DNA from 3 places in the Paenibacillus terreus genome. Region 2 is predicted to be linked to each of the others. Evidence: riboswitches for the same ligand, from Rfam matches in the RefSeq annotation. Region 2 holds a riboswitch; each other region holds the start of a gene.

Region 1 (10,487 bases), on a different contig from region 2:
AATGAACTGGCGCGAGGAAAAGGACCCTCAGCACTGGTCGGTCCCTTATCTGCTGATTGATCCCAAGGACATCGGCAGGGAGTATGAAGGCGATATTATCCGCATTAACAGCCAGTCCGGCAAAGGCGGTATCGGATATGTGCTGCAGTTGAAGTACGGACTTGATCTCCCGGCGAAAATGCGTGAAAATTTCGGATACTTCGTTAAAAACGTATCGGATCAGCAGCAAAAGGAACTGATGCCTGATGAAATATACGATATTTTCGTGAAGGAATACGTGAATATCCAAACACCTGTGGAGTTTATCAAATACCGCGCTACAGACCATGAAGATTTCCAAACCATTGTCACGATTCGGACCGGCAATGAAGTCAAGGAGATTACAGGAACCGGAAACGGGAGACTGGATGCGATCAGCAATGCGCTGCAAACCGATCTTGGACTGAATTATACCGATTTGATCTATAAAGAACATGCTCTGGAAACCGGCTCGAAATCACAGGCTGTCTCTTATATCGGCATCACGGCTCCGGGCGGCAGCGTATATTGGGGCTGCGGCATTGACGTTGATATTATGACCTCATCTGTGAAAGCTCTGTTCAGTGCTGTGAATCAATTTAGCCGCAATACCCAGGTATAGGTATGGTCTTCAGAGATTGGATCAGATCATGACAATCATCTATTAATAAAGTAACAGCGGACCCTTCTGCAGCATGCAAAAGGGTCTTTTGCTGTTGGTGGCAAAAGAGTCAATGTTAAAGCCTATTGTGTGGTTTTTTTAGTTATCTTATGATTTTATTTTAATATTTGTTTAGAGGGAATATACTATAATAATAGAATCGATCTAAATTATCGAATTTGTCGGATTAAAAAGGAGAAGATTTGTGAGCTTATCCGTATGGTACGATCTCTCTTTGTTCCTCCTGTTATTTGCATTATTCGTATATGTGTTTGTTACTGTTACAATAACCGATATGCGTAAAGTATACCTTTTGTTCCATTTCCTGATGATGCTTTGGCCGCTGTGCCAATTTGCTACGGGTGTTACGCGTGACGGGCATTTACAGCTGTTATATGTAACCCTGTCTTTTGTCGCGCTCTCGATGCTGGGGAGTGGGTGGCTTCTTCTAACAGCCTTTCTTACTGGAAATGCCAGTAAATTGGGAAGAAAGAGATTACTCTTGCTGTCTATCCCCGCTGTTGTTGCAGCAGTCGGCGTGGTCATGAATCCGTTTAGCCTGTTCGTAAAACCGCTGGAAGGCGGGTACATACATAGAGAATACGGTCCATGGTTTTGGGTTGTGATCGTCATTTTATTATGCTATTTTTTTGCTTCGCTCTCTTTTTTATTTCGGGCATTCCATTCTTGCAGAACGATATTAACCATCAAAAAACAAGTTAAAATCACGCTCTGGGGAATCTTCGTGCTGGCCACTTTTGCATTAACGGACCTGCTTCTTAATGTGGTCTTAAGGGAGTGGCTCCCGATCGTTCCGGGGTTAACCTCGGCGGGCATTTTTATTTCCGGTTTATTTTTTGTGTATGTCATCAAAAGATACAATGTTCTGGATATTGTCTCCATCGCTCATGAAGATGTGATCAATACAATTCCATATGGAATTATGGTAGTTGACGAGAACGAATCCATTATTGAAGTCAACAAAGCCTTACGGTTATTTGTGGATGTGAATGTGGGCGACTATTTTGATATGGAGAAGTTTCTGGGGTCTGTTCGAATAGTGGGCAGCAGCCGGAGGTTCCTTGATCATTACAAGTATAAACATAATATATTATCTCAAATTGAAATTATCGTAGAGCAGGATACCTTGAGTCATTTTATATTGCAAGCTTCTCCGATCGTTGACTCTTACCGTATGCAGATCGGCCGTATTCTTATGTTTCAGGATATATCGCAAGAGCGTTATCTTGTTAAGGAACTGAATCGGCAGAATGAAATCCTGCGGGAACGCAATCATTCTCTTGACAGCATTCGCAACGAATTATCCATAGCCAATCAAAAACTTAAGGAAATGGCGCTTACGGACAGCTTGACAAATTGCTACAATCGCCATTATCTAACCGAACAGCTGACTCAACAGATTAAAGCCGATATTCAGGAGAGGACTCCATTTTCACTAATCCTGTTTGATGTTGATTTCTTTAAGGCCATTAATGACCGCTTTGGACATGTCATAGGGGACGAAGTCCTTTATCGTACTGCCCAGACGGTCAAACAAGCTCTTCGCAGTACGGATATTCTAATCCGTTACGGCGGAGAGGAATTCATTATCTATTTTCCGGATACAGACCACCGGTTAGCTGAACAATTAGCGGAACAAGTGAGATTATTGGTGGAGACAACTCACATCTTGGTGGGACATGAAAAAGAGCCTGTTTCCGTTACCCTCAGTGTGGGGGGATTATCTGTTGAAAATTTTGATATTGACCATATACCGGACAATCTTGAAGGGTACGTAATGGGACTCCTTTCTGAAGCAGACAAGGCGCTTTATCAAGCCAAGAGCAATGGACGCAACCGGATTGAGTTTGCTGAATATCAAAAATAGAATTTACCACTGTTGACATTTTATTTAACTGGAATTAATATTGAAAAAAGCATTTCGCAACAAGCAAGCACATAAAATTTTATATAAGCAGGCTATGATTGCTATGGATCGTACTATAGCAGGAGCAGCTTCTGGAGAGACCGCGGGAATTCCGCGGCGCCGAAGGGTTCACAATCTCAGGCAAAAGGACAGAAGAGTATTAAGTAATCTATTTGTTATGCTGATTTCTTAGAATAACAAAGCTTATTTATTATTCTTATGACCATGAGATTGGAGCGCGTCCAATCTCTTTTTTTATTTGTTAAACTCATTTGACGTTAGGAGGGGCCGTTTTGGCACAACAAGAATTAAAAAGAAATTTGAAAAATCGGCATGTTCAGCTCATTGCCATTGGCGGCACCATTGGTACCGGATTATTTTTAGGATCAGGCAAAGCGATACAGCTGGCAGGGCCATCCATTGTTTTTGCATATTTCATCGTGGGAATCGCCGTTTTTTTTGTGATGAGAGCGCTGGGAGAGCTTCTGCTGTCCAAAGCGGGGTATCAGTCTTTTACAGACATTACGGAAGATTATCTTGGGCCGAGGGCAGCATTTGTAACCGGATGGACTTATTGGTTTTGTTGGATCATGATCGCTATGGCCGACATTATTGCCGTTGGGATATACGTGCAGTATTGGTTTGATATTCCCCAATGGATACCTGTGATCATTTGCCTGATCATTTTATTGGGACTCAATTTATTAACTGTTAAAAGCTTTGGAGAATTGGAGTTTTGGTTTGCTTTAATCAAGGTCGTGACGATTCTCGCGTTGATTGCCATCGGCATTATATTGCTGGTGGTGGGATTTAAAACAAATACAGGAGAGGTTACATTAAAAAATATTTGGGGATATGGAGGAATATTTCCAAACGGGATTTCAGGCTTCCTGCTTTCCTTTCAAATGGTTGTGTTTGCCTATGTCGGTGTCGAAGTGGTGGGTGTATCGGCGGCGGAAACATCCAATCCGGAAAAAAATATCCCATCAGCCATTAATAAAATTCCTTTAAGAATTTTATTTTTCTACATTGGCGCATTGCTTGCCTTGTTATGCATTAACCCATGGACGGGGCTGAGCGCGGCAGAAAGTCCTTTTGTTAAAACGTTTAGTTTGGTGGGGATTCCCGTTGCCGCAGGAATTATTAACTTCGTCGTATTAACTTCGGCCGCTTCCGGATGTAACAGCGGAATGTTTTCAACAAGCCGGATTCTATATAATTTAGGCAGGAATAACCAGGGGCCATCCAATTTAGCCAAATTGAATAAAAATCATGTACCAAGCAATGCATTATTCATATCCACATTGGTCGTTTCCGTGGGAGCTCTTTTAAGCAAGCTGATTCCGGAGCAAGCCTTTGGCATCGTGACAACCATTAGCGCCATTTGTTTTATTTGGGTTTGGGGTGTCATTCTTATTTGCCATATCAAGTACAAGAAGACACAGCCGCAATTACATGAACAATCCAAATTCAAAGCACCGTTTACGCCGTTCATTAATTATGCTGTCCTGACGTTGTTTGCTTTAATTCTGATTGTTATGCTCTTTGCTGATGAGACACGTCCGGCGTTATTGTTGACACCGCTCTGGTTTATTCTATTATTTGCTGTGTATGCAAGCAGAAGAAGGAATAAAGCAACAAAATAAAAATCGGCAATTACTGGACGTCTGGCATCCGGCTATTCCAATATGTTAACGTGACCTGATGTGTAAAAGGCACCCGAGTTGGGTGTCTTTATTCATTAACCCGGCATACGCAACGTACCTTTGCAGGAACAGACCTGCCGGTTGTTGAATATATCCGAAATCGCGTTGTTGAAACTTAAGCTTATTTCAGGAACGCCTTGGCCGCAGGAGGAGAACAACATGAAGACAATCACTGTGCAAAGTCTTACGGAAAAGTTCCATTTGGAAGTGCTTGCGGGAGCCAGCCGCATGGACCGTGTGATTACCCGTCCCCGGGCGCATAGACCTGGGCTAGAGTTTGTGGGTTACTTTGATTTTTTTCCCATGGAGCGGGTGCAAGTGCTTGGCCGTAAGGAAGTTAACTATTTATTGACATTAACCTTAGAAGAACGCAAATTGCATATCGGAAACATCGTCAAATATCATCCGCCATGCTTCATTGTGACATCAGGGCAGCAGGAAATCCCCTATCTTACCTTGTTCTGCGATCAGGAGGGGATTCCGCTGCTGCGGACAAAGGAGACGACAACGGAGTTTATCGCCAAGCTGGACAGCTACCTGGTCAAGGCACTTGCTCCGGAGATATCGATCCATGGGGTATGTGTGAATGTATCGGGCATTGGCATCCTGCTCCGCGGCAAATCCGGGATCGGTAAAAGCGAAACCGCTCACACGCTCATCAGAAGGGGCCATCGGCTCGTTGCAGACGATATTGTGGTGCTTAAGAAGCTGGGACCAACAACTTTGCTCGGGACACATAACGAAACCACCCGCGAATTCCTCTCGCTGCGCAGTATCGGCCTGATTAATGTCGTACGCCAATACGGGCGCAGGGCCTTTCAGGACGAGACGCGAATTGTGCTCGACATTGAACTGGCTTCATGGCGGGAGAATTCTCTGAACAATGAGCTGGAACTGGAACCTCAGTTCACGGAATACCTTGGCATCAAAATTCCCCATATCGAAGTCCAGCTTCAACCGGGACGTGACGTAGCAGGTCTGATCGAGGCGGCCGCCAACAACTGGTACCTCAAACAGCACGGCTACAGTGCCGCTGAGGAGTTCATGCAGCGGATCGACAACAAAATGCAGTAAAGGAGAACTGCTCCATGAATGAAAGAAAACCTTCATACTACCTGGAACAAATTGAGAAGATGGAGCTCGAACTGACCCAATTGAATGCGAGTCGCTCTCTGGTTCCTGTCGAAAGACAGCTCGAAGTTCTCCGTGTCGGCAATTCTATTCTGCTGCGGGATCGGACCGATCCGGCATCAATGTATTATAACCGGATCAAAGGATTTGGGCTGCCGGATCTTCCGGATTTGGATAAGCTGCTGAGCTATTATCAGGTATCTCCATGTTTTGATATGACCCCGGACCATATGACGGCGGAGGTTGCCCGTTCACTAAGCGACAGAGGGTTTATTCCCGTCGAGCAGCTTGTCTTTATGTATGTGAATCTCCTAAAGGAAAAAACTGAATCGGCTCAGAACTTCCACATCGAGCGGGTAACGGAGCATACAGCAGAAGAGTTTATTCGATGGATTGAGCTTTCAAAAAAGGGTGTGCAGTTTACACAGGAAATGATCGCACGGTCGAAATCCTATCTTTACAGTCCCAGCTTCCTGAATTATATGCTCCGGATAGACGGGGAGCCTGCAGCCATGGGATCTCTCTTTCTTCATGGCGAGGAGGGATATATCGCGAATGATTATACGTTCGAAGCATATCGAGGCAGGGGATGCCAAGGGGCGTTATTGCGGCAAAGACTTTCCGATGCTGCGTCTCTTGGTGTAAAAACCGTTTATACCGATGTGGAATTCGGTTCGACCAGCCATGGCAATATGGTAAAGGCAGGATTCAAGACGGCGTTCCTTAATACATTTTGGATGAAGAAGTAGAATCTGGTTATATTTTCCGTGAGAGTGGATGTTGACGCTTTCATAATCGTGATATATAATTCAATCAAACGAATAAACCCATTAGACATGTGACTGGTAATGCAGGCAGGATCTAAGATGACAAATGTTTTATTTGTCGTTTTAGGTCCTTTTTTATTTGCAAAAAAGTCTGCCCCTTTCACAAATTTGCGAAAGAAAGGAGCGTTGGACATGGATTACAACAAGACAGCCTCGGAAGTTCTGAGGTATGTGGGCGGCAAGGAAAACATTGCCCATTTGGAGCATTGCTCGACAAGATTGCGGTTTTCTTTAGTCGATAACAGTAAAGCCGATGTCAAGCGGCTCGAAAGTATTCCCGGAGTGATCGCTGTAAAAATGACCGGTCAGTGCCAGGTCGTTATCGGGAATGAAGTTGTTGAAGTTTATGATGCAGTCAATCATCTGCTGGGCTCGCCGAACCCGAACCCGGATTTGGACACGGAATCCGCTGCGGCATCCACCGCTAAACCGAAAGAGAAGAAGAAAGTGGGCAGCGTTATTTTGGACTTTATCGTGGGTGTGTTTCAGCCGCTGATTCCGGCCATTGCCGGCGCCGGGATGTTAAAGTCGCTGCTGCTGCTGCTCGGTTTAATGAATGTTCTCGACCCGGAAGGCCACACGTATAAAATCCTGGTGCAAATTAGCGACGCGGCTCTGTACTTTCTTCCATTATTAGTGGCCGTCACCACTGCCAACAAACTGAAAGTAAATACGTTGGTGGCCCTGGCTGCCGTCGGCGCTTTGCTTCTGCCGAACATGACGGCCATGCTTGGGGAAGGCGCCCAGTTGTTCGGCCTTCAGATCAAAAGCATCGCCTATGCCTATCAGGTCTTTCCGGCGATTCTGACCGTGTTGCTCTATGCTCAAATGGAGAAATGGTTCACGCGAATATCACCGAAAGTAATCCGGATCTTTTTTGTCCCGATGATGTCGTTGCTCATTACCGTTCCGGTTTCGTTGTTAATTCTGGGACCACTCGGTTATACGCTCGGCGAAGGGTTCTCATTCATCATCTTAACCTTGTTCGATAAGGTGGGGTGGATTGCCGTAGCGCTCTTGGCCGCCGTCTTGCCGCTGATGGTATCCGTCGGCATGCACAAAGCGCTCATTCCTTACGCTCTCTCCGCGATTGGAAGCACCGGCAAGGAATTGCTCTATATGCCCGCTTCGCTTGCCCACAATATCGCTGAAAGCGGCGCCTGCTTCGCCGTTGCGGTGCGGACCAAGGATAAAGCGCTGAGAGCCACAGCTCTCTCCGCCGGCATTTCCGCCTTGTTCGGCATTACGGAGCCGGCCTTGTACGGGGTCACTCTGCAAAATAAAAAAGTGCTCGGCAGCGTCATGGTCAGTTCTCTGATTGGCGGGGCGTTTACCGGTATTGTCGGCTTGCAGGCATTTGTGCTGGTCGGCCCTGGGCTAGCCAGTCTATCCATGTTTATCTCGGAAGAGCTGCCGCGAAATATCATCAATGCCATCATCGCGCTGATCATCTCTTTCGTTGTTGCCTTTGCATTGGCCTTTGTTCTCGGCAAGGACAATAAGGCCAAAGTGGAAGAGCGCCAATCCGCTGACCAACCCAATACGGCGAGGGAGTTCAAAAGTCCGGTGATTGGGGAAATGATTCCCTTATCTGAAGTGAAGGATGAGGTCTTTTCCACTAAGGCGATGGGGGATGGAATTGCGGTCATTCCCGCCAAAGGTGAATTATACGCACCTGTAGATGGTAAGATTGAGATGGTTTTCGGCAAAAACCATGCCATTGCCATGAGTACGGCGAACGGCATCGAAATGCTGTTCCATGTAGGAATCGATACCGTCAGATTGCGGGGCCAATATTTTGAACCCCAGGTTAAGGCCGGGGATGAGGTCAAAGCCGGCGATTTATTGCTGAAGTTCGATCTTGAGAAGATTATTGAGGAAGGCTATGATCCGGTAACCATCGCAATCGTGACCAATAAAGACAAATACGCGGTAAAGGTTGCGGATGTAAAACAGGTGAATCAACAGGATACTTTGATGTTTGTAACCGCGATAGGAAATTAAACCAAGGGGGAGAATAGAAATGAGCAAAGGATTTCCGAAGAACTTTTTATGGGGCGGCGCTATTGCCGCCAATCAGGCGGAAGGCGCTTGGAACGTGGATGGGAAAGGTCCGTCCGTAGCAGACATAGCCATGTATAGACCGCATTTAAATGTTGAGGATTACGAAGCGCACCATGTTGTTACCACCGAAATGATCGAACGGGCGATGCAAGATCCGGACGTCCAGAAATATCCCAAACGCAGAGGGATCGATTTTTATCATCGGTATAAGGAGGATTTGGCCCTGTTTGCCGAAATGGGCTTCAAGGCGCTGCGCGTCTCCATTGCCTGGAGCCGGATTTTTCCGACCGGGGAAGAGAACGAGCCTAATGAATTGGGGCTGAAGTTTTACGACGGCTTGTTCACGGAAATGAGACGGCTTGGCATTGAACCGATTGTCACGCTTTCCCACTATGAAATGCCGCTTGCTTTGAGCGTCAAATACAATGGCTGGGCAGAAAGAAAAGTCATCGATTATTTTGTGAAATTCAGCAATGTCTGCTTCACGCGTTATAAGGACCTGGTGAAATATTGGCTGACCTTCAACGAAATCGACAGCATCATCCGCCATCCTTTCACAACCGCGGGCATTGTCCCGGATCGTTGTCCGGAGGGCAAGGTGGAAGAAGTCATTTATCAGGCGCTTCATCACCAGTTTGTCGCCTCGGCCTTGGTGACGGCGGATTGCCACCGCATCATTCCGGGCAGCCAGGTAGGCTGCATGCTGACGATGCTGACGACCTATCCGAATACATGCCACCCCAAAGATGTGGAGATTACGCTGATGAAGAATCTGCACACTTATTTTTACGCGGATGTGCAGGTATTTGGAGAATACCCGCCACTGATCGAAACCATGCTCGAGCAGAAAAATATTAAGCTGCAAATGGAACCGGGAGATAGGGAGATTTTACGGAAGCACACGGTCGATTTTGTTTCTTTCAGCTACTATATGTCGTTAACCGAGTCCGCCAAAGAGGGGCTGGAGCGAACGTCGGGCAACACGATCACAGGCGTGAAAAATCCTTATTTGCCCGTAACGGATTGGGGATGGCAGATCGACCCGGTGGGCCTGAAAATTTCCTTAATTGAGTTATACGACCGCTATAAAAAACCGCTGCTCATTGTGGAAAATGGCATGGGCGCCGTGGACCAGGTGGAAAGCGACGGTTCCATCCATGATGACTACCGGATCAAATATTTTAGGGACCACTTTAAACAAATGAAGGAAGCGGTGGAAGCCGGCGTTGACCTGTTTGGCTACACAAGCTGGGGAGCGATTGATATCATCAGCGCTTCCACGTCTCAGATGTCCAAAAGATACGGCTTTATTTACGTCGATCAGGATGATGAAGGAAACGGCACGTTGCAGCGCAGCCGCAAGGATTCTTTTTACTGGTATAAAAAAGTAATTGAAAGCAATGGTGAAGATCTGGATTAATTGCCCATCTTTCGGTCAGGAAGGTGATCCATGGTGATCAAAATCAAAAAAGTGTTGAATTCCAGCGTAGTTTTGGTAGAAGATGAGCAGAACAAGGAATACATTCTGTTTGGCAAAGGCATCGGTTATGGCCAAAAAGCGGGCAATATCGTCGAGGAACACCAGGCAGACCAAATGTTCGTACCTGTCGAAAATGTCAAAGTCAAAGAGTATCTCGGTGTATTGGATGCCATTCCTCCGGTATACGTGGAACTGACTGGGCAGATTGTGGCCTACGCGGAAAAGAAGCTGCAGACCAAGCTCAACACGGGGATCTATTTTACCCTGATGGATCATTTGCATTTTGCGGTGGAACGGTATCATAAAAATATCGCGATTACCAACAAGGTTTTTTGGGAAATTAAAAATTACTATACTGAAGAATATGAGATCGGGCTATTCTCCTTGGAGCTGATCAAAGAAAAGCTGCACATCGAAATGCCCAAGGAGGAAGCGGCCAATATCGCTTTTCATTTAATCAATGCCCAAAGCGAGGAGAAGGAATCCAAGGACGGCATGAAGATGGCCAAAATGATTGGCAGCATCGTCAATCTGGTCAGGTATTCGATGAACATTGATATGGATACGGAAAACGTTCATTACACCCGCTTTATCACCCATGTTAAGTTTTTTGTGGAGCGATTATATACGGATAAGATGTTAGAGACCAGTGACAATTTATTGTTTGAGCAGA
Region 2 (10,487 bases):
CGGCCATATCGGTTTACAGAATCTGCAAATGCGTCTGCATCATATGTTCGGCAAGGAATATGGACTTGGAGTCACTGGCAAACCCGGGAAAGGCACCAAAATTACCGTAACCATTCCGCTTCCAAAGGAGAGGAAAAGCGATGAATATTTTGATAGCTGATGACGAGCATGCCATCCGTCAGGGCATTGGGCGCACCCTTCATCAAGCCTGGCCGGACAGCCGTATTTATGCGGCTGCTTCCACGGAGGAAGCGGCGGGGATTCTGACCGAGCATCCCGTGGATATTGTGCTGACTGATATCCTGATGCCAGGCATGGACGGCCTGGAGTTTATGCGGATATCCAAGCGCAAGCACCCGCACCTGCAGTGGGTAGTCATTTCCGCACACTCCGAATTTCAATATGCCCAGAAGGCGGTTCGTCTCGGGGCAAAGGATTACCTGCTGAAGCCGATCGGCAAAAAAAAGCTGCTGGAATGTGTGGAGACGCTTGCAGGCGAAGTACAGGCTGAGTCGGAAAGAGTAAAGGAAGGCAAGCTGCTGAAGTCCAGCCTGGGATATCTGAGAGAAGCCGTATTTCAGCGCTATGCGCTTGGACTGGATACGGGCAAGCTGGATATTCGCCCTTTCGTGGAGAACTATCCGCAATTCCACCTTTTCATGGTGGGGATGGAGGCCGTGGAGCGAAAAAATCATCTGGAGCATTTTATTATTGAAAATGTGCTCTCCGAGCTGCTGGAAACCACCGGTAATGGTTTTGTCATCAGCCTGGACCGGTACAGTCTGCTGGGCATCGCCCGTCTCCAGGGCGAATCGGAGGCTAACAGGCTGATTGGTCTGCTGAAGGAGCATTTGCGAAGATGTTTGAAGCTGCCCTTCCAGGCGGCGGTCTCCGGGCCGCACTATGATTTTGCAAGTATTCCCGATGCGGTTGCGTTGCTGCGCAGTTCATTGGAGGGCAGCCTGGTATCCGGCGGGGATGAATCTCTGAAGGATGGGCTGCATACGGTGGAGGTGGCGCTGCAATATATTCGTGCACATTTTACAGAGGATCTGTCTCTTGAGAAAGTAGCTTCCGTCGTCTTCCTGAATCCTGTATATTTCAGCCAGTTGTTCAAGCAGAAGACCGGCCAGGGCTATAAGGATTATGTCATCAGCCTGCGCATGGAGCAGGCCAAAAAGCTGCTGCTTGATCCCCAATTGAAGCTCGCCGACATCGCTGACCGGATCGGGTACCATGATGTCAGACATTTTACACAGGTGTTTCGCCGCAAATGCGGCATGACTCCGACAGAATACAGATTGGGTATAAAAACGGGCGGATGAGCCCGGATCAAACAGTTATGAAGTTCATTTATCCCACGATTAGTGGCAAAATAGGACTAAAGTAGGTTAATTTTTTCCCAGCATCTACCGATATATGAACTTGTGAGTTTAAAGAATAAACATATATCGGAGGTAAATCATTTGAGGAATCGTTTGACCAAACCGCTTGCGATCATGCTGTCCTTCTTGCTGCTGATCGTCGGTGCTGCACCGGCGTGGGCTGCAAGTGCTGCCGTTTCGAAAATTGTTCTTTCAGCGAACAGCGGCCAACTGATGGTTGGCGAAACGTTAAAGCTGACCGCTACTGCTATATATAGCGATGCCAAGACATCGGATGTAACGATCAATGCCGATTGGACAAGTGACGACACTTCCATTGCTTCCGTATATAACGGTACAGTTACTGCGAAGTCGGTGGGAACGGCAACGATCGTTGCTATTTTCAAGGACGGGGACGGCAAAGCATTTTCTCAATCCGCTTCCATTACAGTTACCAAGAAAGTGAAAGCATTAACTGCAGATGTTACGAGCCTGAATATCCGCAAGGGAACTCCTGAACAAATTACACTTACAGCAACCTACAGTGATAATACGACTGATAATACCGTGGCGAATGAGGCGGAGTGGACATCCAGCAATTCCGCTGTTGCAACGGTCGTGAATGGAGCAGTAACCGGCGTCGGAGCCGGGACGGCAACCATTACAGGCGTATACGGCAAGCAGACGGTGTCTGTTGAGGTCACTGTGGATGTGGTGAAGCGCATTACACCTAGCACCACGGACGTCTCCCTTCTGCTTAGCGATGGTCCGGAAAAGGTCACGTTGACAGCAACTTTTCCCGACGGAACGACCGAGGACGTAACGGCGAATGCCGAATGGTCCTCCAGTGATGAAACAGTGGCCGATGTGCTGAAAGGCAGCATTACCCCTTATAAGCAGGGAACTGCAGTTATTAAGGCCGAGTACGGAACAAAGACGGTGACCATTAACGTAACCGTCGAAAAAACAAGCAAGCTGACTGTGGACAACGAGGACCTTTACCTCGAAATTGGCGGGGAGAAGCAGCTTAAATTGACGGCTTCTTATCCTGAGTCCGCTGCCAAGGATGTTACGGCTGATGCTCAGTGGACATCGAGCGATGAGAGCATTGCCAGCGTGTATAAAGGTAAAGTCACCGGCAACAAAGCAGGAGCAGCAACGATCACTGCCAAATACGGGGACAGAACGGTAACGATCAAGGTAAGCGTGGAGGTTGCCCGCTATCTTGATTTTAATCAAAGCCAGATTAATCTTGATTCTGTTGGCGGGAAACAGCAGCTGGAACTGACCGCGACGTTTGCGGACGGTACCCGCAAAAATGTGACAGCAAGCGCTTCTTATACGTCCAGCAGCCCATCCGTAGCGGATGTGAAGGACGGCTACGTGATCGGGTATAGCACAGGTACGACGACAATTACTGCAAGCTATGGCACACAGACGGCCACTCTGCCTGTAAAGGTGGGCCAGGTCAACAAGCTGAGCGTGGATAAGTCCGAAGTCTATCTGGCTGTCAAAGGCACTCATCAGCCTGTATTGAAGGATGAAAATGGAACTGATGTTACGAGCCAGGCAACGTGGACATCCAGCAACGAGGATATTGCCTATGTGTCCGATGGAGGACTGATCACGGCTTATAACTCCGGGACCGCCACAGTTACAGCGACATATGGTGGTAAAACGGCCAGCATTACCGTAAATGTAGAGACGGCATCCCATTTGGACATTGGCAGCTCGAAAATTTCCATGTCCGTGAACGGGCAGCCTGTTCAATTGACAGCCAAGGTAACCTATACGGACGGATCGACAGAGATCGTAACGGATAGCGCGACATGGACATCCGATAATGACAGTATTGTATATGTGAATAATGGCAAGCTGATGGCTTACAACAAAGGGACTGCGGTCATTACCGCCACCTACAACGGCAAAACAGCCACAGTTACCGTTACAGTAGGAGAACCTTCCAAGCTGGAGGTAAAATCCAAGTCGGTTGTTCTCGATATTGATGATACGTACCAGCAGCAGTTGACGGTAACCTACAAAGATGGAACGACGGAAGATGTAACGAATGAAGCGGAATGGACCACAAGCAGCGCCAAAGCTGCTACGGTGGATTCTTCAGGCTTAATCACAGGTATGGCCGAGGGCGAAGCCACTATAACTGCAACCTATGGAAGTCTGAAAGCGACCGTTAAAGTGGAAGTAGGCCTTGCCTCTGAGCTAGAGGCTGATAAGTTTCTGATCGTGATGTCTGCCGGAGATGAGTCCGAACAGATTACGCTCACAGCAACGAATTCGAAGGGCGATAAACGAAACGTAACGAAAGACGCGGAATGGTCTTCTAGCAGTACGGCGATTGCTTCCGTCAAAGACGGTAGTGTCAAAGCCTATAAAAAAGGGAAAGCGACACTTACAGCAAAATATGGCGGACAAAAGATAACCATTAAGGTTGAGGTAGATACAGCAACCAAAATCACAGCATCCGAAGTCACCCTTTCGCTGAAAACCGGTGACACAAGCAGTATTAAGGTTACGGCAACGCTAAGCGACGGAACGACCGCCGATGTGACGAAAAAAGCCGAATGGACAACAGGCAGCTACAAGGTAGCCACCGTGAAGGGCGGCACTGTGACGGCGACCGGGTATGGCAAAACCACTATTACTGCAAAATACGGCGGTAAAACGGTCAAAGTGCCGGTTACAGTGGACGCATTGAAATACCTTGAAACCAGCGAAGTGCTGCTGAACCTAACCGTTGGCCAGCAGGTACAATTAACCGGAACGGCTACGTATGTGGACGGTACGGAGGGGGACGTAACGAAAAAAGGAGTATGGACCTCCGCCAGAATTCTGGTGGCCACGGCCAAAGACGGAGTGATCAAAGGCATCAGCAAAGGCAAAACCAACGTCACCCTGAAGTTTGCAGGCAAGACAGCAAAGATTGTTGTCAATGTGACAGAGAAATAATTGGGTTATGATTAGAAAGGCCGCTCCCGGTGAAACGGGACGGCCTTTTTTGCTGTACTGCACGATGGCGGGTATTGTACGCTGCCGAATCAAGAAGTGGGAACTAATTCTCATCCTTTACATCTGTCTTGCGGCTGCCAGCCAGCGCTTCTGTCATCCGCCGGCCTGTCGGGGTCTGGGCAAGGCCGCCTTTGGCGGTTTCCCGGTGCTGGACAGGCATGGCGCTGCCCACTTCAAGCATGACATCAATGACTTCATCCGAGGGAATGGCGCTGCGTACACCTGCCAACGCCATATCGGCTGCAGCCAGGGCCGTAACGGCCCCGAGCCCGTTGCGCACAATACAGGGGATCTCGACGAGACCGGCTACGGGATCGCAGATGAGGCCGAGCGTGTTTTTCAGGGCCAGACCGACAGCATGAACCGCCTGCTCGGGGGTGCCGCCGCGCAGCTCGACCATGGCGCCTGCAGCCATGCCGATAGCGGAGCCGATCTCGGCCTGGCAGCCTCCTTCGGCGCCGGAGATAAATGAGTTGTTGGCGATCACGTATCCGATGGCTCCCGCCGTGAAGAGACCGCGAACCATATGCTCATCCGTCCATCCGAATCTCTCCTGGGCGCTGATGAACACTCCTGGAATGACACCGCAGGAGCCGGCTGTTGGTGTAGCTACAATCCGGCCCATCGAGGCATTCACCTCGGAGACGGAAAGGGCGTAAGCCATAGCGAGCGCAGAGGCATCTCCTGAGCAGGTTTCTCCCGACCGGAGATAATCCGCCACCCGTTTGCCATCCCCGCCAGTTAAGCCGCTGCGCGACACGGTATTCTCCGTCTGACCGCGGCGCACGGCTTCTTTCATAACCCCATAGTAGTCAGCCATCTGGCTGACTACGTCCTGGACGGGAATGTCTGTTTCTCTGGATTGTTCTTCAATCATTAATGTGCTGATTGTTTTGGACTCCTGCCTGCAGATCTTGCTGATTTCGTGAAGATGACTGAAACGCATAGGTTTTTGCTCCTTTTAATATCGTCTATGGCTGCCGCCTGTTTTTGCTGCGGATATCAATATTTCTCACTTCATACATATGGGTTAGTGATTGCAGCTCTGTGATGACCTGTTCAGGGACAGCGCTGTCCGTCTCAATGGCGGTTAAAGCTTCACCATCACGCCCTTTGCGATCCACATGCATATAAGCGATATTCACCCCCGCCGCCCCGAGCGATGAGGTTACAGCTCCGAGCATGCCCGGCTTATCGGAATGAAGCAGGATCAGAGCGGGGAACTCACCCGTCAAATTGACACGGAACTCATTGAGCTGCTGCACATTTATATTTCCTCCGCCAATGGATGAACCGAGCAGCGTTCGCTTCTCGCTGCCACGCTGCAGCTCAAAACGGACGGTATTGGGGTGGGGAGCAGGAAGACCGCTGGTCGCAAACTCAAAGGTCATTCCGGCCTGCTCTGCCCACTGTTCGGCGTCCGGAATGCGGGCATCATCCGTGTCATAATCAAGCAGCCCACCCAGCAGGGCCAGATCGGTTCCATGCCCTTTGTAAGTATCCGCAAAAGAGCCGTACAGTGTCATTTTGGCATGCTCGGGCACCCCGCCAAGCCAGTGCCGGGCCATGCGGCCAAGACGCACGGCACCGGCCGTATGCGAGCTTGACGGGCCCGTCATGGCCGGGCCGATGATGGAGAAAACATCCTTGAAGCGCACTTATCCATTCCTCCTTAATATGGTGCAGTATTCATTAACTTAAGATCATAGAATTAATAAGATTTCAGAAAGATAAACTTCTTGGCATGAGCTTCTTGAAATCGCAAGAAAAACTACCGCTAAACGCAGTCTGTCTTCTGTGAATGTACATCGATAGACGTTTTTCCTACGAAATATGTAAGCGCAGAAAAAAGGACAGAACAAGGAAAAGTCCCCTTGTCTCTGTCCTTTGTACCTGAGAGTTTCTGACAGGCATGCCCCGTCTTACCCCTTTGGTGGCTAAAAAAACGCTCTCTCCAGAGCTGCGTCAGCTGGCGGTACATGTACCTGAGAGATTAACTGCCGGCCGGGTGCCGTGCAGCTTGCTCCTTCGGTGCCCTGTATCCTAAAAATCGATCAGGTCTCTCCCGTCAGCCTCATCCGCGGCGATATTCAATTCAATGCTTTAAATTAAGAGTAAAGGATAGCTGTAAGCGTGTCAATGCTTACTGGCCCATGACTAGCTCATGACTGCTCATTGGGTCCGTACTTCCAGCTTCCGGGCAATCAGAGACATGCTGTAGTTCACGGCAAAATACAGGAAAGCTGCAAACAGCAGGGCTGGAACAACGAACGACTGGTTCTGAGCGCCCGCAATCTGTGCGCTGTGTGTCAGCTCAGGCAGCGAGATGATGACCGCCAGCGAAGTATCCTTCATCAATGAAATGTACTGGCTGACCAGAGGCGGTATCATGCGCCGCAGCCCTTGCGGGAGAATGATATGCCATAGTGTCTGAATGTAATTCAAACCTGAAGACCGTGCGGCTTCAATCTGCCCTTTGTCGACCGATTTCAGGCCGCTGCGCACAACCTCGGCAATCATGGCCCCTTCGAAAATGGACAAGCCGATGATGGCGGACCATTTCAAATCGACATCAAATCCGAGCGGCTTCAGGACGAGGAACAGGAAATAAATGATGAGCAGTAAGGGCAGATTGCGAATCAGGTCAATAATGGTGGCAGCCGCCTGCGAAATAACAGGAATTCGGGTATAACGTAATATTCCGAATATGATGCCCGCAATCGTGCTGATAACGATGGACCAGATGCCGACTTCCAACGTAAGGAGGAAGCCCTGCAGTATAAATTTTACGTTAGGTCCGGAAAATAACCCTACAAAATCCATAACAAGCTTCCCTCCTTAAGATGTTTTGGCCAGCCGCTTTTCCAGGTACAGCATGATAAAGCTGAGTGGAAGGGTAACGACCAGATATAATAAAGCGGTGAACGCATAAACGCTGACAGGCAAGAATGTCTCCGAATTGATCCGGTCGGACATCAGCATCAAATCCGCGCCGGCAACGACAGCGAGAATGGATGAGTTCTTGAACAGATTGATGAACTGATTGCCCATGGCCGGCAGCGCAATCTTGATGGCCTGCGGCATAATGATATGGATCATCGTTTGATTGTACGTCAAGCCAGACGAACGCCCTGCTTCCATCTGGCCATTGGGCACCGTTTGAATGCCTGCCCGTATGGCTTCCGCTATATAAGCGGCAGTATAAATGGACAATCCAATCGTGCCTGAAGCAAAACCGTCAAGGTTGATGCCGAGGGGGGGAAGGCCCAAATAGAAGATATAGACCGTAATCAACAGCGGAATATTCCGGAAGATTTCCACATAAACGGTCCCAAGCCAATTCAGCGGTTTGAAGGGTGCTATCCGGAAAATGGCAATCAAGGCTCCAAGCAGAAAGCTTGCCACAAGAGCAATCAAGCTGACCTTGATGGTGTTCAGGAAACCTTCCAAGTACAGGTCCCAATAATTGAACAGGACATTAACGTCAAAAGTTAGCATGTGCGGATCACACCTCCGTTAACGGATGGCAAGAAAGAAGGAGCTCGCTGCTGCGGCTCCTTCCGCCATTCTCTTATTCAGGTTTAACGCCAAGCCATTGCTCGTATAGTTTGTCGTATTCGCCGCTTGATTTCAGGTCAGTCAGCGTTTCATTTACCGCCTGCAGCAAATCGGTGGAGCCCTTCTTGACTGCGATGCCGTATGGTTCGTCAGTGAAGTTGCCGCCGACCAGCTGGAAGTTCGGGTCCTGCTGCTGCATGCCAAGCAGAATTGCGTTGTCTGTGGTCAGAGCGTCGCCTTTATTGGCTTTGAGCGCGTTGAAGGCGTCCTGATAATTTTCAAATTCAAGTACTTCGGTATCCGGGGCCTTTTCCCTGATATTTTTTACGGAGGTGGAGCCTTTGACGGCCAGGACGGTTGTACCTTTAGTCAAAGAATCTACGCCGGTAATGGGGCTGCCTTTCGGAACGAGCAGGGACTGGCCTGCTTCAAAATATACGTCACTGAAGTCTACCTGCTGTTTGCGTTCTTCCGTAATAGTCATGGTAGCGACGATCATGTCGATGTCACCGTTTTGCAGAAGCGGAATACGGGTCTTCGAAGTAACTTCCTTCAGTTCAATTTTGGATTCGTCACCGAAAATATGCTTTGCGACTTGTTTTGCGATATCCACGTCGAAGCCTTCGATTTCACCGGTGCTTGTGTTTTTCAGGCCGAACAGCTTCGTGTCGCTCTTAACGCCGACAACGAGCTTGCCGCGTGCCTTGATAGCCTCCAGCGCACTTTCCGCTTTCCCGCCGGACTCACCGGAAGAACCGGTAGTTGTGTCGGATGAACCATTGTTGCCGCATGCGGCGAGTACCAGAGCGAAAGAGAGGGCAAGCAGTAAAAGTGCATTCCATTTCAAAGCTTTTTTCATGAACATGAACCCCTTTCAAGCTTATATATTTAGTGGTTGATCAAACGGCTAAGGAACGTGCGTGCGCGTTCTTCACGCGGCTCGGCAAAAAACTCGGCCGGTGTGCTGTCTTCCAGGATTTGACCCTGATCCATGAAAATGACCCGGTCGGCAACCTCGCGGGCAAAGCCCATTTCATGGGTTACAATAACCATTGTCATACCGTCATGGGCAAGAGAGCGCATGACATCAAGCACTTCGCCAATCGTCTCGGGGTCGAGAGCTGACGTCGGCTCATCAAATAGCATAACCTTGGGCTTCATGGCAAGCCCCCTTGCGATGGCGACACGCTGCTGCTGCCCCCCGGACAACTGGGATGGGTAGCTCTGTGCCTTGTCTTCAATGCCGACCCGCTTCAAATAAGTCATGGCTGTTGCGGTGGCCTCCGATTTGGATACCCCCAGCACCTTGGTCGGAGCAAGTACGATGTTATCGATCACCCGCTTATGCGGATAAAGATTAAAGTGCTGGAACACCATTCCGATGTTGCGGCGGAATTTGTTGATGTCCACTTTCTTGTCATGAAGAGCCACTCCGTCGACAAACAGCTCGCCGCCGGAGATCGTCTCCAGACGGTTCATGCAGCGGAGCAGCGTGCTTTTGCCGGAACCGGAAGGACCGATAATAACAACAACTTGGCCCTCTTCGATCGTCAGGTTAATGTCTTTTAGGACTTGAAAGCTGCCGTAATGTTTGTTGACGTTCCGAAACTGAATCAGAACGAGCCCCCCTTTATCTGTGTTAAGCTCCAGGTTCAGTAGTTAGTGTCTATGCGCCTCATATTAATAATATGTTTGTAAAATAAACCCATTTTTGTTATGTGAGCTAATAGAACACATAGATAATAGTTAATTAATGATACAATGATATTATGGGGAATTCAAGAATTTTCTGTGAAGAAAGATAACACAAGATCAAGATATGGAAGCATAAGCATATAGTAAAGGGAGTATAGTATTCCACGACTGCCGCGTGACAAATGCATGTAAGTGTTTTACAGTAGAGGAAGCGTTTCAGTTTGAATAAGGCTATATTTTAATAAAGGAAGGTAATTATTATGAGTAAACCTATTTCCCCGCTGGTGGCGGCATTACATATGGAACCGCATCCTGAAGGCGGATGGTACAAGGAAATGTGGAAGGCCAATTTCCAAATTCCGAAACCGGTGCTGCCGGATGCGTATTCCGGTCCCCGCTTTGCGGCGTCCTCCACGTATTTCCTGCTCCATCCCGGTGAATTTTCCGAGTGGCATGTAGTGCACTCCGATGAGCTCTGGCTGTATCACAGCGGGAGCCCCATTGAGCTGAAGCTGGGCGGCAGCGGCGAAGAGCCTGGCGAGGAAACGGTCATTATTGTAGGTGCTGACGTAGAGAAGGGAGAATCCCCGCAGGCGCTTGTTCCGGGAGGCGTATGGCAGACAGCCCGTCCGCTCGGCGATGAGCCTGTGCTCGTTACTTGCGTGGTGGCCCCGGGTTTCCATTTTGATGATTTCAAGCTGTATTCCCGTCCGCAGGAATGACATATTAATCTGAATTGGAGTTAAGAAAAAGGGACTGACGCATGGTCTGGGGACTGGCGGAAAGTCCCTTTTTTGCCATGAACCGAAACTTCTTGCTGCAGAAGTTGGTTGATAATGAAGG
Region 3 (10,487 bases), on a different contig from region 2:
GCTGCTATAGTCCGGCATAGAGTACCAGCGCCAAACTTACAGTCATATATGTATATACACAAAAAGCACCCAGGCGTATAAAGGGCCTGAATGCTTTTCTGCTCAAGTAAGTATCATTATGCGTTTAATTTCTCGTACTGCTCCAAAACTTGGCGATGTACAGGATGATCCTGCGGGATCGATGTATACCGTGTGATTGCGGCAGCCAATCCTTCGGTGCGGATCGCTTCCTGCAGCTCTACGGCTTCAGGATCTTCGCTGACATTAAACTTGCACGCAGCCGCCATGCCAAGCGCCAGGTGATCCGGGTTAATGCCGTATTCATAGGCTTGCAGGGCCGGACGAACAAGGCGATCGTTCGGCGACAGCTTCCGCAGCGGGGAGCGGCCCACGCGGGCGACTTCGTCAGTCAGATTCGGGTTGCGGAAACGGTCCAAAATTTTGCTGATATATTTATCATGCTCCGCCTGATCAAAGCCGAAGCGTTTGACCAGTACGGCCCCAGTCTCCTCCAGCGCACCTCGCACGGAAGCGACTACCTTTTCGTCAGCAATGGCCGCCTGGATCGTTTCGAAGCCTGCCACATAACCGAGATAAGCTGCAACACAGTGGCCTGTGTTTACGGTAAACAGCTTGCGCTCAATGTACGGCTCCAAATTATCCACATACAATACACCTTCGATTTCCGTATGGTCCGGAGCCATTTGGGAACGGTCAACCACCCACTCATAAAAAGGTTCCACCTGCACATGCAGCGGATCCTCGTGGTGCTGGATCGGTACGATCCGGTCTACCGCCGCGTTCGGGAAATATACGGAAGTCTCCGCTTTCGCGCGTACATCCTCTTCCAGCAGGGCAAATACATGCTCCTTCAGCTGCGCGCTGCCGCCGATGGCATTTTCGCATGCGATTACATGCAGCGGGGATGCCCCGTCTGCAATCCGCTGTGTGATGCCTTTGGCAATTCCAGGCGCGATATGCTTCAGAATATTTACGCCAACCGCCGTCGTTACCAAATCCGCAGTGGCCACCGCGCTGGCCACCTCATCCACATTTTTTCCGTCAATGGCGGTTACATTGGTTACGATTTCCGTGTCCTTGGCATCATTGGCCAATTCCACAGTGTACTGGTTGCGGCTGCGCAGCTCGGACACAAGTGTGTCGTTGACATCAGAGAAAATCACTTCATATCCGGCACGCGACAGCAGCAATCCGATAAATCCGCGTCCGATGTTGCCTGCTCCGAAGTGGACCGCTCTCATAGTTCCATCTCGCTTTCAAACAGATCGATAATTTCCTGTGCGCTTGTGGCGTTGCGCAGTTTGTCCATGTTCTCTTCCTCGGAGCATACCACGGCAATCCCGGTCAGAATTTCCATGTGCTCCCCTCCCTGTGCTGCGATGCCGATAACCATATATGCTTTCTCTCCGTTAAAATCCACACCCTGCGGGAATTGGATAATGGAGATGCCTGTAGAGTTGATAAACTCCTTGGATTCTTTTGTTCCGTGCGGAATCGCCAATCCATTGCCTACATAGGTGGATACGATTTCTTCACGCTCGACCATCTTGTCAATGTACGCTTCCGTAATGTGGCCGGCATCCAGCAGAATCTGGCCCGCCATGCGGATTGCCTCGTATTTGTCACTCGCTGTTGCGTTCATTTTAACTTTGTCTGTGGACATGATGCTCATTGTATGGTCCTCCCTGTCTCTAGTTTGCTGCGGAAAAAGTCGGCCAGTTCATCCGCTATATAGCTGGTGATTTCATCCCGGCTTCCGTGCTCCAGCAGCGTAATCATTTCTCCTTGAAGCAGCAATGCGCTGATTTCGCTGAGCACCTCCAGGCTCTCCTTGGACAGCTCGCGCGGCCCCAGCATTAACAGCAACTCATTTACCGCTTCCTGTGCTCCTTCCAACTCCAACGGTTCGCTCAGCCTGTACAGCGAAAGCGAAGGCGTGCGGATGTGTCTGCTGCGTGTGTGGAACAAGGCCAGCTGTGTATCCGGAATCACCTGACTGCCTTGCTGCTCTCTTTCGGCCAGAAGCTCTGCTACTGCTTCCGGGTCATGCACGGTTCCCCGCCCGACCTCGGAAATGCACATGGCGTATAAAACTTCATTCATATCCATTCCCCGGTTATCCAACGGGTAGACATGAAAATTCTGCACGATCCGCACAATCTCCTGCAGACTGTCCTTGAGCCCGACCAGCCACCCCAATCCTTGGTTCGGTTCCACAGTCTGCCCTTGCCTGCCGCTTACCTTCTTGAGTGTTATGTTCTGGATAAAATGACGCAGGCGGTCACTCTCCTCCTGCGTCAGCAGTGGACTGATTTTCAGATAACGATCCTTCTCAAGGGGCAGATCAACGGTCGAAATGACCAGATCGTAATCCTCCTTGGGAATGCGGGCCGCTTCGAACCATGACGCCCGGTCCACGATCTTGATTTGCGGAAGCTCCTTCGCAAGCCGTGTAGCCAGCAGCCGCGAAGAGCCTATTCCGCTGGTACATACCACAATGGCGCGCACCTCCCGCTGCAGCTGGCGCAGCCGCTCGATGGAAGCCCCGAAGTGCATGACCAGAAAGCCCACTTCTTCATCAGGCACATTCAGCTCGGTCATTCCCGACGCGGCCTCCTTGACCGCCTCGAACAGCTCGGCATAGTCCTTGCGGATCTGCTGCAGCAGCGGATTGCGAATGTCATTTCCTTCTTTCAGTCGTTTAATGACAGGCTCGACATGGGCAATCAGTCCTTCACGCAGGAGGCGATCCTCTCCAAAATGCACCCCTGCGTTCTCCTCCACTCGGCGGATCAGTTCATTCACAATTTCCAGCAGCACCAGATCATCCAGCGGCAGCAGCCTTGTCGAGCGATCCTCGGCGGAACGGAACAGATGTCTGAAATATTTTTTCTCCTGTTCAGGGAACTGAAGGGACAACGCAACGGACAATTCAGCGCATATTCGCTCCACCATAGCTGCCCGAACTTTAGCCTCTTCTTCATTGGCCCCCAGGATCAGCTCCGATTCCGGCTGCTCGACCGCAAAGCCCCGCCGGATGCGGGCGATGGCGACAGAAAGCTGAATCAGCAGTTCCATATATTTGCTCTCGACCATGTTTTCCAGCCATTTTTCATTCGGCTGCCACAAGGCGTTCTCTACCGTCAGCATCACATCTCTGCCGATGAGCTCCATCAGCTTATCCATGGCATGGGATGAGTGTCTGGTCGAATCCTTTCCGAACAAGTCGGATTCATCCAAATGCTCCAATCCCAGCTCTGATATGGCCCGCCTGATGTCCGTTTCCCTGCCTGTAATCTGCACACCGTATCCGCGCCTGCGCACAAGGGTAAGCCCATGCTTCTCAATCCAGGATTGCAGCTCGTCAAGATCATGGCTGACGGTAGCAACTGTTACCTTCAAATCAGCCGCCAGCGACATCAGCTTGATCGGCTCCCTGTCATCCAGCAGCATGCATAAGCTGTAAATCTTTCGCTCTTCTGCTGAATACTCTACCGACTCCGAGCGAAAAAGCTGCTGGCGAAGCTGGAAAAGCCGAGAGGGATCGGCATCCAAATGGATTCCGATCCCGGTTTTTTTTTCCAGCCTGACCCCATGGGGCTCCAGCCATTTCTCTACCGCACTCAGCTCGCGCAAAACGGTTCTCGTGCTGACATTGATGCGGGCGGCAATGTCGCCCGCAGTCACCTCTCTGGTCTGCTGCAGCAGGAATTCAAGAATTTCGCTTTGTCGTTTGGTAATATTCATCGTACCGTCCTCCCGATTTCGCTCTTGAACTGCCTGTGCGTATGACCCGAAAAACTTTACTGAAAGGCATTTCAAGTCAGTGTTCAAAAAGTCAGGTTTTCAGCACCGAGAAGGTTGAATGAAGCTAGGGACTGAGGAGCGGAGCGTACTTAGGGTACGTGAGCCCCGGAAGTCCCGGCTGAATTCAAGATTCGATGTCGAATCCGCTTCCTGACTTCCTTCGTGATCAAAAGATGACTTTTTGAACTACCTCTACGAATTATTTTTTCAGGCGTTCCACAAGCTCCTCATATTCAGGGCTCTTCAGGAAGTTGTCGATGGAAATATGCTCCGCATTCGGCGCAACCGTTTTAGCACGGTCAGTCAGCGTTTTCTGTGTGATTACGATGTCGGCATCCTGCGGAATTTCGCTGATTGCGGTGTTCGTTACGACCACATCCACGCCGGCCTGCTTCATTTTCTTGCGGAGAATGGATGCGCCCATGGCGCTTGATCCCATACCTGCGTCACAAGAGAATACGATTTTATTAACATCCGTTTTAACGACATTGTTGGAAGCCACTTCTGCCGCACGATCCGCTTCACGGTTATCGGCTGCTACAGCTGCATTACCTGTTTTGCCTTGGTTTTTCATTTCTTTCATACGCTCAGATGCATCTTCCAGGTTTTCATCTGTCTGTTTGCCTGTCTTCAGCAGAATTGCAGCAATGACGAAAGAGACAACTGCCGCTACAACAACACCGGCCAGCATCGGCAGGTAACCGCCTTTTGGCGTCATGATAAAGTAAGCAAAGATACTGCCTGGCGAAGGAGCTGCTACCAGACCTGCGCCTGTAATCATAAATGTAAACGTACCTGCAACACCACCGGCCATTGCGGCCAGGATCAGAATCGGTCTCATCAGAATGTACGGGAAGTAAATCTCATGAATACCGCCAAAGAAGTGAATGATCGCTGCACCTGGAGCAGATGCTTTAGCCGAACCGCGGCCCAGGAAGCAGTATGCAAGCAGAATGCCAAGACCAGGTCCCGGATTAGACTCCAGCATGAACAAAATCGATTTGCCCATTTGCGAAGCTTGCTCTGTTGCAATTGGTGTCAGGATGCCATGGTTAATGGCGTTGTTCAGGAACAATACTTTACCTGGCTCAATGATGATGTTGACGAGCGGGAGCAAGCCTGCATCCATCAGGAACTGAACTCCTGACGACAACACTTTACTGATCACTTCGATTACCGGACCAATGATCGTATGTGCAAGCAGGGCAAGAATGGCACCGATAATGCCTGCGGAGAAGTTGTTGACCAGCATCTCGAAGCCGGATTTGATTTTGCCTTCAACCGCTTTGTCAAACTGCTTGATTACCCATGCCGCGAACGGACCTGCGGCCATGGCGCCAAGGAACATCGGAATGTCTGCGCCGACAATGACACCGATCGTCATAATCGCGCCGACCACACCACCACGCTGTCCATGTACCATTGTACCACCTGTGTAACCAATTAACAGCGGCAGCAGATACTTGATCATCGGATCAACAAGCGTGGCAAAATTTTCGTTTGGAATCCATCCTGTTGGAATAAAGAGGGCCGTAATCAAGCCCCAGGCGATAAATGCGCCCATGTTCGGCATAACCATGCCGCTCAGGAAGCGTCCGAATTTCTGCACTCCAACGCGCAGGCCTCCGCCGCTTCCGGACTTAGCGTCCACTGAACTCATGTTGAAAACCTCCTCAATGTATTGAAACCTTCAGGTTAAGGATTCGTCAAAATTCGATACGAAATATAGGAATTTGTCGCTTTTTCTGATTTTGTCAAATCCTTAGGTAAAAGGCCTCATATCCTTTTGCTTACCTTCATCCTAATTGAAAACGGTATCTCCATCAATAAAATGAAAATGCAGTTTCGTCATGAACGTTGATGACAAAATTTAAATTTAAGATTCTCGGGGGAAGAATAGTATGCTCTAAATGCGATTCATATAGTCATACCTTAATATAAACGAACTTCGCCGGTATTAACCGCAATTTCCCTGAACATTATGTCTTGGTTCCAATGTTGTTGACCAAACGGCAAAAAGCATGGCCGCTGTATCTCACATGAGATATCAGGCTGCCATGCTTATCAATATGCTTGCAAAAACGAATATACGCTTGCATACACTTTATGTCGTTTTTCGAAAAAAAACGCAGTAAATAGGACAAATATCCTATTTTAGAGTGAATGCTTCATTAAGCCTCTTCCACAAGCCGGCTATACGCTTCTGCACTCAGCAGTTTGCTTACTGCATCATTAACGTCGCCATCCACCTGGATTTCAAGCATCCAGCCATCCTCGTACGGCGAACTGTTGACGAGCTCCGGCGAATCCTGCAGCGCCCCGTTCACTTTAAACACTGTGCCGCTTACTGGAGCATACAGATCGGACACCGTTTTGACAGATTCGATCGTACCCACGCTTGCGCCTGCTTCCAAAGTGCCGCCTTCCTCTGGCAGCTCGACAAACACAATGTCGCCAAGCTGGTGCTGCGCAAAATCGGAGATGCCGACCAGCAAGGTTCCTTCTTCCGTGATTTTCACCCACTCATGCTCTTCGCTGTACAAATAGTTTTCTTTAACTTCGCTCATGTATACCGCTCCATTTCCATTGGAATTTCCCACCATGAAAAGATTGTTCGCTTAGCAGCTCCTGCACCTTCTTGTTTTCAACGTAAGATTAAGCCAAGCAAGTTTCAAATGTCAATATTGCTTACAAAAAACCATTTCTTTTTTTCCGGATTAAAGCACTAAAGGAAGGGTAATGGCTTACATTTTGTTATCCATCTTAAAATATGACAAATTTATTGACATATGCCCGGTGATCGCGTATTAATGGATATAGATTGAATAGCGGATGAACGTATAGGGAGAGATTACCGATATTCCGGGAAAATGATGCGTCAAGGCGCATCTGTAACAAGCTCGGGCGGGGTGGCCGCATGGAGGATGAAGCCAGACTCATGCGTGTCTTGCAACCGTGGAATCAGCGGGTAACGCCGAAGGAGTAAGCCGGCAAGCGGTGAATCTCTCAGGCAAAAGGACCTTTACCGGACGCAACTCTGGAGAGAATCCGCGGCAGCGGGTCACCCAAGGGGAAACCTGTGAACCAACAGGGTAACTCTCAGGTATCAAGGACAGAGCTGAAGAATGGAATGGCTGGGAAGCCATGCACCGTTCTTTGGCCTGTCCTTTTTTGCTTTTTCATAAGCTGTGCCAACTCTTTTGCGAGGTGAATTGTGTTGACCGCATTGAAAAGAACACCGCTGTACCCGCTGTATGCCGGGAATCCCGGCGTGCGCTGCATTGATTTTGGCGGCTGGGAGCTGCCTGTCCAGTTCAGCGGCATTCAAAAGGAGCACGAGGCTGTACGCGAACGCGCCGGACTGTTCGATGTCTCCCATATGGGCGAGTTCAACGTTACAGGGGCTGAAGCAGAAAGCTTTCTGCAGCGTGTAACCACCAACGACGTGTCCAGGCTGGAAGACGGCCAGGCACAGTACACGCTGATGTGTTATCCCGATGGAGGAGTCGTGGACGACCTGCTTGTCTACAAGCGCGGCCGCCATTCCTACATGCTCGTCGTGAATGCTTCCAATATCGAAAAGGATTGGGAATGGCTGCTGCAGCATAAGCCCGCCGATGTGCAAATGGAAAATGTATCGGATCAAACTGCGCTGCTTGCCCTTCAGGGTCCTGCAGCAGCAGAGATCCTTTCCGGTGCCGTAGACAGCGATGTCACTTCACTCGGCCCCTTCCGTTTTGTTCAACATGCCAGCTTATTCGGGGCTTCTTCCGCCCTTATATCCCGCACGGGATACACAGGGGAAGACGGCTTCGAAATTTACTGCCGCGCTGAGGATGCCCCGCTGATTTGGCAGGGACTGATGAAAGCGGGGGAAGCTCACGGACTGGTTCCCGCCGGTCTGGGTGCACGGGATACGCTGCGCTTTGAAGCGAAGCTGCCGCTGTACGGCCAGGAGCTGTCTCCGACGATCTCCCCACTGGAGGCGGGACTGGGTTTTTTCGTCAAGCTGGATAAAGGGGCGTTTATCGGACAGGAAGCACTGCTTGCCCAGAAGGAGCAAGGTCCCTCCCGCAAGCTCGTTGGCTTGGAAATGGTGGACCGCGGCATTCCGCGTTCTCATTACCCGGTATTCGCGGAATCGGAGCAGATTGGCGAAGTGACAACAGGCACGCAGTCCCCTACCCTGAAGCGGAATCTGGGGCTTGCGCTGATTGACAGCCGTTTTGCCCAGTTAGGCACACAGGTTGAGGTGGAAATCCGGGGCAAACGCCTCAAAGCAGAGGTTATCAAGGCACCGTTCTACAAACGAACAAAATAGAGATAACCGGAACATTACGGATATTGAGAGGAGCGCAGCCAATGAATCAGCACAGATACTTACCGATGACCGAGCAGGATCGCGCCGAAATGCTTCGCACTGTGGGTGCCGACAGTATTGAGGACCTGTTCAAGGATATTCCCGAAAAAATTCGCTTCCGGGGCGAGCTCCCCGTTTCTTCCAGGCTGGATGAACGGGCCCTGACCCGTCATATGTCGGCGCTGGCCGGCAGGAATGCCAGCAGTGAAACCCACGCCAGCTTTCTGGGTGCAGGCATTTATGATCATCACATTCCGTCCGTCATCAATCATGTTATTTCCCGCTCGGAATTTTATACGGCCTACACCCCTTATCAGCCGGAAGTAAGCCAAGGAGAGCTGCAGGCCATTTTTGAATTCCAGTCCTATATATGCGAGCTTACCGGCATGGCGGTAGCCAATGCCAGTATGTATGACGGGGCCACCGCTCTCGCTGAAGCCGGCAATCTGGCAGCCGCCGCCACGCGCCGCAAGCGCCTTGTCGTATCCCGCGCCGTCCACCCTGAAGCCCGGCAGGTGCTGAACACTTACGCACATGGCCTTAACCTGGAGGTTGTTGAAGTAGGCTGCACAAACGGCGTTACCGATCCCGAGGCGCTCGCTGCTGCAGTAACAGAGGATACCGCAGCCGTGCTCGTGCAGAATCCGAATTTCTTTGGCTCCATTGAAAATCTTCGTCCAATGGCAGATTTAATCCATGCCCAGAAGGGTCTGCTGGTGGTCAGCTCCAATCCGCTTTCACTCGGATTGCTTGAAGCGCCGGGCAAGCTCGGAGCCGATATCGTGGTGGGAGACGCACAGCCACTTGGCATCTCCTCATCGCTCGGCGGGCCAACCTGCGGTTATTTTGCCGTATCGCAGGAGCATATGCGCCGCATCCCCGGAAGAATCGTCGGCCAAACAAAGGACCGCAACGGCAAGCGCGGCTTTGTTCTTACTCTGCAAGCACGCGAGCAGCATATCCGCCGCGAGAAGGCGACATCCAACATCTGCTCCAACCAGGCGCTGCTTGCCCTCTCTGCATCTGTATATATGTCCGTTATGGGCAGAAACGGCATGAAAGAGGTGGCGGAATTGAATTTGCATAAAAGCCGATACGCCCTTGAACGACTCACCTCCCTGCCTGGAGTAAAGACGGCGTTTACTTCCCCGACCTTTAATGAGTTCGTGCTCGTCCTGCCGCAGAATACTGATATGCCGTCCCTGCAGTCACGTCTGCTGGACGCCGGTTTTATCGGCGGTTACGATCTCGGCAGAGACTACGAAGAGTACAAAAACCATATGCTGATCGCCGTAACGGAGCAAAGAACCAAGGAAGAGATTGACCAATTCACATCGGTGCTGGAGGAATTGCTATGACTCAATCCGAACATGATATGCCGCTGATTTTTGAACTTAGCCGTCCGGGACGTGTCGCGTATTCACTGCCCGAATGTGATGTGCCGCGCCGTCCCGCTGACGAGCTCATTCCGTCCGAGCTGCTGCGCAGCGAGCCTGCCGCACTGCCAGAGGTCTACGAGGTTGACGTCATCCGTCATTATACAGAGCTGTCCCGCCGCAACTTCGGCGTAGATAACGGATTTTATCCACTTGGCTCCTGTACAATGAAATACAATCCGAAAGTCAATGAAGATGTCGCACGTTATTCCGGCTTCGCGAAAATCCATCCTTATCAGCCAGAGGAAAGCATTCAAGGCGCACTTGAGCTGCTGTATACGCTGCAAAATGATTTGGCCGGGCTGACGGGCATGGACGCCGTCACACTGCAGCCTGCTGCCGGAGCCCACGGGGAATGGACCGGCCTGATGATGATCCGCGCTTATCACGAAAGCCGCGGCGAGCAGCGCACCAAAGTGATTGTGCCCGACTCCTCGCACGGAACCAATCCGGCGAGCGCCACGGTTGCGGGATTCGAGACGATCACGATTCCTTCGACCTCCAAGGGACTTGTGGATCTGGATGCCCTGCGCTCCGCCGTTGGCAGCGACACTGCCGCTCTTATGCTGACGAATCCGAATACCCTTGGACTGTTCGAAGAGCAAATCACGGAGATTGCGGAGATTGTGCACGAAGCCGGCGGGCTGCTCTATTACGACGGAGCCAACTCCAACGCTATTATGGGCATTACCCGTCCAGGGGACATGGGCTTTGATGTCGTGCACCTGAATTTGCACAAAACGATGAGTACCCCGCACGGCGGAGGCGGCCCGGGAGCCGGTCCGGTCGGCGTCAAGCAGCTGCTCGTTCCGTTTCTGCCAAAACCTCTTGTCGTCAAAAACGAGGACGGAACGTACACATGG

What was found. A riboswitch is a leader RNA that binds a small molecule or an ion and turns the genes downstream of it on or off. The one in region 2 is predicted to bind glycine.
Region 1: another riboswitch for glycine. It lies ahead of ACE5KN_RS18415 (amino acid permease); the one in region 2 lies ahead of sdaAB (L-serine ammonia-lyase, iron-sulfur-dependent subunit beta).
Region 3: another riboswitch for glycine. It lies ahead of gcvT (glycine cleavage system aminomethyltransferase GcvT); the one in region 2 lies ahead of sdaAB (L-serine ammonia-lyase, iron-sulfur-dependent subunit beta).

What each region holds. Positions count from the first base shown of each region.
Region 1 is NZ_JBHIRX010000010.1:101,435-111,921, reverse strand. Features, by position in the region: gene leuA (2-isopropylmalate synthase) at 1-640, shown strand, start outside; gene ACE5KN_RS18420 (histidine kinase N-terminal 7TM domain-containing diguanylate cyclase) at 885-2,567, shown strand; glycine riboswitch at 2,689-2,769, shown strand; gene ACE5KN_RS18415 (amino acid permease) at 2,900-4,252, shown strand; gene hprK (HPr(Ser) kinase/phosphatase) at 4,472-5,386, shown strand; gene ACE5KN_RS18405 (GNAT family N-acetyltransferase) at 5,401-6,192, shown strand; gene ACE5KN_RS18400 (beta-glucoside-specific PTS transporter subunit IIABC) at 6,403-8,274, shown strand; gene ACE5KN_RS18395 (glycoside hydrolase family 1 protein) at 8,294-9,754, shown strand; gene ACE5KN_RS18390 (BglG family transcription antiterminator) at 9,788-10,487, shown strand, end outside.
Region 2 is NZ_JBHIRX010000019.1:114,767-125,253, reverse strand. Features, by position in the region: gene ACE5KN_RS25825 (cache domain-containing sensor histidine kinase) at 1-160, shown strand, start outside; gene ACE5KN_RS25820 (response regulator) at 141-1,325, shown strand; gene ACE5KN_RS25815 (Ig-like domain-containing protein) at 1,467-4,331, shown strand; gene sdaAA (L-serine ammonia-lyase, iron-sulfur-dependent, subunit alpha) at 4,435-5,337, opposite strand; gene sdaAB (L-serine ammonia-lyase, iron-sulfur-dependent subunit beta) at 5,363-6,049, opposite strand; glycine riboswitch at 6,355-6,469, opposite strand; gene ACE5KN_RS25800 (amino acid ABC transporter permease) at 6,564-7,214, opposite strand; gene ACE5KN_RS25795 (amino acid ABC transporter permease) at 7,230-7,889, opposite strand; gene ACE5KN_RS25790 (ABC transporter substrate-binding protein) at 7,963-8,808, opposite strand; gene ACE5KN_RS25785 (amino acid ABC transporter ATP-binding protein) at 8,838-9,566, opposite strand; gene ACE5KN_RS25780 (cupin domain-containing protein) at 9,905-10,366, shown strand.
Region 3 is NZ_JBHIRX010000024.1:3,608-14,094, forward strand. Features, by position in the region: gene ACE5KN_RS27785 (mannitol-1-phosphate 5-dehydrogenase) at 117-1,262, opposite strand; gene ACE5KN_RS27790 (PTS mannitol transporter subunit IIA) at 1,259-1,693, opposite strand; gene ACE5KN_RS27795 (BglG family transcription antiterminator) at 1,690-3,768, opposite strand; gene ACE5KN_RS27800 (PTS mannitol transporter subunit IIBC) at 4,028-5,488, opposite strand; gene gcvH (glycine cleavage system protein GcvH) at 6,000-6,395, opposite strand; glycine riboswitch at 6,747-6,860, shown strand; glycine riboswitch at 6,861-6,954, shown strand; gene gcvT (glycine cleavage system aminomethyltransferase GcvT) at 7,046-8,149, shown strand; gene gcvPA (aminomethyl-transferring glycine dehydrogenase subunit GcvPA) at 8,191-9,546, shown strand; gene gcvPB (aminomethyl-transferring glycine dehydrogenase subunit GcvPB) at 9,543-10,487, shown strand, end outside.